2 regions of the Comamonas sp. UBA7840 genome follow, and region 2 is predicted to be linked to the other one. Evidence: riboswitches for the same ligand, from Rfam matches in the RefSeq annotation. Region 2 holds a riboswitch; the other holds the start of a gene.

Region 1 (2,394 bases), on a different contig from region 2:
TGCTCTACCGCCATCCTGCTGTGCTGGCGGCTGCCGTGGTGGCCAAGCCCGATGAGAAATGGGGTGAAACACCGTGTGCGTTCTTGGAAATCAAGCCCGGCGCGCAGGTGACGGAGCAGGACATCGTCACCCACTGCAAGCAGCATTTGGCCGGCTACAAGGTGCCGCGCGCTGTGGTGTTTGGCGAACTGCCGAAGACCAGCACGGGCAAGATCCAGAAGTTCGAGCTGCGCAAGCAGGTCGGCTCGGCCAGTGCCATCGTGGTCTGATTTTCAGTATTGATAGCTGCCAGCGTATGTCTGACAAGCGCTGGTGTCGGTTTTGATGCTGAAAGCCTAGGCGTTTGCCCGGTGTCCTGCGCCGGCGCAGATGCGCCTATACTCACGGCTGCTCCGGGGTGTGCGAAAGCGCTGAGATGCGAACCGCTGTGAAAACAGTGGCCAGCGAACCCGACGAACTTGATCCGGTTCATACCGGCGGAAGAAGAGCGGGACCCTGAAGCAGGGCCAGGAATGGACAGGCACATGGGCTTTTGCAAGGCCAGGCAGGTGCCCACCATCCCCAGGCACAGCAAACCCCAGGCGCCTCGCGCACTGGGGTTTTGTCTTTTGGGGATGGAACACAGGGCGTGTCAGCCTTGGTCGGAATCGGTGGATTTCGGTGGAGTCGGTCAGGCATTGTGGGAGCAATGCCAGGGCTGGAGCCAGGTGCAGGCGAAGGTCGGTGGCGCCAGCCATCTCCCACGCCATCAGAGCGGCCCAGCACTCCACGGAGCGTTTGATGAACTTCACACGCTTTTTGGAGACCGCGATGAACGCCCCCGATGCCATCTTTACGCCCGCCGCCGGCAACGCCCCCGATGCCGCCCGTTTCGCCGACCTGCTGGCCCAGTCGCGCCAGCCATTTCCAGCATCCACCAAAAGCTACCTGAGCGGGGCCATCCACCCCGATCTGCGCGTGCCGGTGCGCGACATTGCGCTGACCAATGGTGAGCAGGTCAGCGTCTACGACACCTCGGGCCCCTACACCGACCCCACCGCCCATATCGACGTGCGCCAGGGCCTGGCCAGCGTGCGCGGTGCCTGGATCGAAGCGCGCGGCGACAGCGAGTTCTACGTCGGCCGCCAGCGCGTGGCGCTGGACGACGGCGGCAAGCGTGGCGAGGAAGACACGCGCGTGGCCCAGCTGCGCGCCGAGGCCGCCGCGCTGCAGCGCCAGCCGCGCCGTGCCAAATCCGGCCAGAACGTGACCCAGATGCACTATGCCAAGCGCGGCATCATCACGCCCGAGATGGAATACGTGGCCCTGCGCGAGAACGGCCGCCGTGAATGGATGGCGCAGTACCAGCAGGACGCGGCCCGCGAACTGCGCCTGGCCGGCAACAGCCTGGGCGCCGCCATCCCCAAGATCATCACGCCCGAATTCGTGCGCGACGAAGTGGCCCGCGGCCGCGCCATCATCCCGGCCAACATCAACCACCCCGAGATCGAGCCCATGGCCATTGGGCGCAACTTCAAGGTCAAGATCAACGCCAACATCGGCAATTCGGCCGTGACCTCGAGCATCGAGGAAGAGGTGGAAAAGCTGGTCTGGGCCATCCGTTGGGGCGCGGACAACGTCATGGACCTGTCCACCGGCAAGAACATCCACACCACGCGCGACTGGATCGTGCGCAACTCGCCTGTGCCGATTGGCACCGTGCCCATCTATCAGGCGCTGGAGAAGGTCGGCGGCATTGCCGAAGACCTGACCTGGGAGATCTTCCGCGACACCCTGGTCGAACAGGCCGAGCAGGGCGTGGATTACTTCACCATCCACGCTGGCGTGCGCCTGGCCTACATCCACCTCACGGCGCAGCGCCGCACCGGCATCGTCTCGCGTGGCGGCTCCATCATGGCCAAGTGGTGCATGGCCCACCACCGCGAAAGCTTCCTGTACGAGCACTTCGAGGACATCTGCGACATCATGAAGCAGTACGACGTGTCTTTCAGCCTGGGTGATGGCCTGCGCCCTGGCTGTGCCTCGGACGCCAACGACGAAGCCCAGTTCGCCGAACTCAAGACCCTGGGCGAGCTGACGCAAGTGGCCTGGAAGCACGATGTGCAGACCATGATTGAAGGCCCCGGCCACGTGCCCATGCACATGATCCAGGCCAACATGACCGAGCAGCTCAAGCACTGCCACGAGGCGCCGTTCTACACCCTGGGCCCGCTGACGATCGACATCGCCCCCGGCTACGACCACATCGCGTCGGCCATCGGCGCGGCCATGATCGGCTGGTTCGGCACGGCCATGCTGTGCTACGTGACACCCAAGGAGCACCTGGGCCTGCCCGACCGCGACGACGTCAAGCAGGGCATCATCGCGTACAAGATTGCGGCCCACGCTGCCGAT
Region 2 (2,394 bases):
AATTGACGTGTCGCCAAACCACAGCCCCGGCTCTACATAAGTCAGGGTGATTTGCTTGCCCGTGATGGAGGTTGAACTCACCCGTACCGCGCCCTTGGCGCAGGCAAACCATTCCTCCGGCACTTCGCCGCGTGCGCAAAGCAAAGCTCCATCTTTGAATCGTTTGACGTAAGCGCATCGCAAAATGTCGTGCCTGAGCGAAGGTGAAAGGGATGAAAACCAGCGACCTGAGTTAATCGCTTCACGTTCTTCGATAGTAAGAATCGGGTCGTCCATAGCCTGTCGTTTCTGTGACTGAAAACCGGTTCATTGTCGCGTCAGAGACCAGCGTATTGACCACTCAGCGCAGCACAACACGCACAAGTTGTCCAGAAAGTGACAGTCTTTGCTTTATCAGCACACAAACTCAAGGGTTTACCCTTAAGTTATTGATCACAAATAACTTATTTCCTGCAGGCAGTGCTCCTTGCAAGCGCAAGGCATAGGGTTTTTTTCGTCGAAATTTCCGCACTGCAGAACACAACCTCTGCTTTTTCTCCCTTCACCGCGCCTTCTCATCCCGCAGCCAGTCGCGCTTTGGCGCCGGCCGCAGCCAATGCCCTGCACCTGCGTGCGCTGACGCTAAGCGCACACCAAACAAAAGCGGCATTGCAAAGAAGCCATTTCTTTGCAATGCCGCTTATTTGATAGCTACTAGCGCTTGCTGCATAAGCGCTAGAGGAATATTTGACTCACATTATTATTTTTCAGCCATTTCACTGCTGGGCAGTGCGATCGGCAAACGCTGGCCGTTTACATCCACCACACAGCTGACATCCGCCCGTTGCACCGGTATGCCGAGAAAGACGTGCTCCCACCCCGGCTGGAGCGGGAAGTTCATGCTCTCATTGACCAGCTGGCGTTCATCCAGCAGCGCCTGCATATCACTTGCGTTCAATTCAATGCGCTGCGGATAGGCGTTGTCATGGCTCTTCCAATGGTCACGCACCATGGCGATCAGGGCTTCATACAGGTTTGGCATGGCGAGGAGTTTAGAGGCTTTGCCTGCGCAGCCAATGTATAGATACAGTTTCTCCTTGGCGCTCCAGTGCCTAAATGCCTTAGGCACACACCCTATGCTCCTTATTGCTACGCACCCTTACACACCCTGTGCATGCGCCCCCCGCTATACCACTGCCCCGCGCGCATTGCCCAAAGACAGCGCATACCAGCTTCTAGGGTGCTGCATTGCTAGCTTTTTGCATAGCCTGCATGCAAAATCGCGCCGCCACGTTCGTGGCAACTCGCTAGGGGTGCCCCTGCTGCCAAGCAGTGGGCTGAGAGAGTCCCTTTGAACCTGATTGAGATCATCCTCGCGCAGGGAAGCTGTTGGTTTAGGGCTGCTCCATGCATACGCTGCATGCGCTGGCATGCCTCTCACGGCCCCTGCTTCGTAGGCATACGGAGCATTGAATTGAATACCTCCTATTCGGCGTCTTCCAACCAAGCGCTGTCTCCCACCTCCCCCGCTGAGCGCGTCTTTGCCATGCATGACCACGCTGCGCTGTGGTTCAGCCTCGGCGTGGGCCTGCTGGTTATGCAAGTGGGCGCCTATTTGCTGCCTGCCCTGTCGCCACAGCAAGCGCTGCTGGCCATTGCGTGCGGCTCTTTGCTGGGCGCTGGCCTGCTGGGCTGGATGGCCAAGATTGCGTGTGACACCGGCCTGTCCAGCGCGGCGCTGATGACGCATGTGTACGGGCGCCAGTTTGCCAAGCTCCCGATCGTGCTCAATTTGGTACAGTTGATTGGCTGGGGCACGTTTGAGCTGGTGGTGATGCGCGACGCCAGCGTGGCCATTGGCCGCCAGGCAGGTGGCATGGCCGCCAGCTACTGGCCCATGGTGATGACCCTGGTGTGGGGCAGCGTGATCGCGCTGCTGATCAGCGGCTCCATGCTCAAACTGGTGCGCCAGTTGATTGCCCGCGTGGCCCTGCCGCTGGTGGTGCTGTCTTTGCTGTGGCTGACTTGGCACTTTGTCGGTTTGGCGTTGGAGCAAGGCTGGCAGAGCCTGTGGAGCCGTCCTGGCGAAGGTGGCATGGGTTGGCTGCCCGCCATGGACTTGGTGATTGCCATGCCCATTTCCTGGCTGCCCTTGGTGGCCGACTACGCGCGCCATGGCAAAGATGGCCGCAGTGCGATGCGCGGCACCTGGCTGGGCTTTGCCGTAGCGAATATGTGGTGCTATGGCTTGGGCGTGCTGGTGGCATTGACGCTGCCCAGCGCCGATCTGGTCACTGCGCTGCTGCTGGCACAAGGCGGGTTGATTGCCTTGACGCTGATCTTGATTGACGAAGTCGACAACGCCTACGGTGACACCTACTCCGGTGCCATGGCTGCACACAGTGTGGTGCCCAG

Evidence for each region. A riboswitch is a leader RNA that binds a small molecule or an ion and turns the genes downstream of it on or off. The one in region 2 is predicted to bind thiamine pyrophosphate.
Region 1: it holds a riboswitch for thiamine pyrophosphate, as region 2 does, so the genes downstream of both, thiC (phosphomethylpyrimidine synthase ThiC) here and B3R00_RS16085 (purine-cytosine permease family protein) in region 2, are expected to answer to the same signal.

What each region holds. Positions count from the first base shown of each region.
Region 1 is NZ_DLTI01000027.1:116,448-118,841, forward strand. Features, by position in the region: gene B3R00_RS11095 (acyl-CoA synthetase) at 1-269, shown strand, start outside; TPP riboswitch at 384-502, shown strand; gene thiC (phosphomethylpyrimidine synthase ThiC) at 811-2,394, shown strand, end outside.
Region 2 is NZ_DLTI01000043.1:67,526-69,919, reverse strand. Features, by position in the region: gene B3R00_RS16095 (Crp/Fnr family transcriptional regulator) at 1-276, opposite strand, end outside; gene B3R00_RS16090 (hypothetical protein) at 740-1,021, opposite strand; TPP riboswitch at 1,279-1,380, shown strand; gene B3R00_RS16085 (purine-cytosine permease family protein) at 1,454-2,394, shown strand, end outside.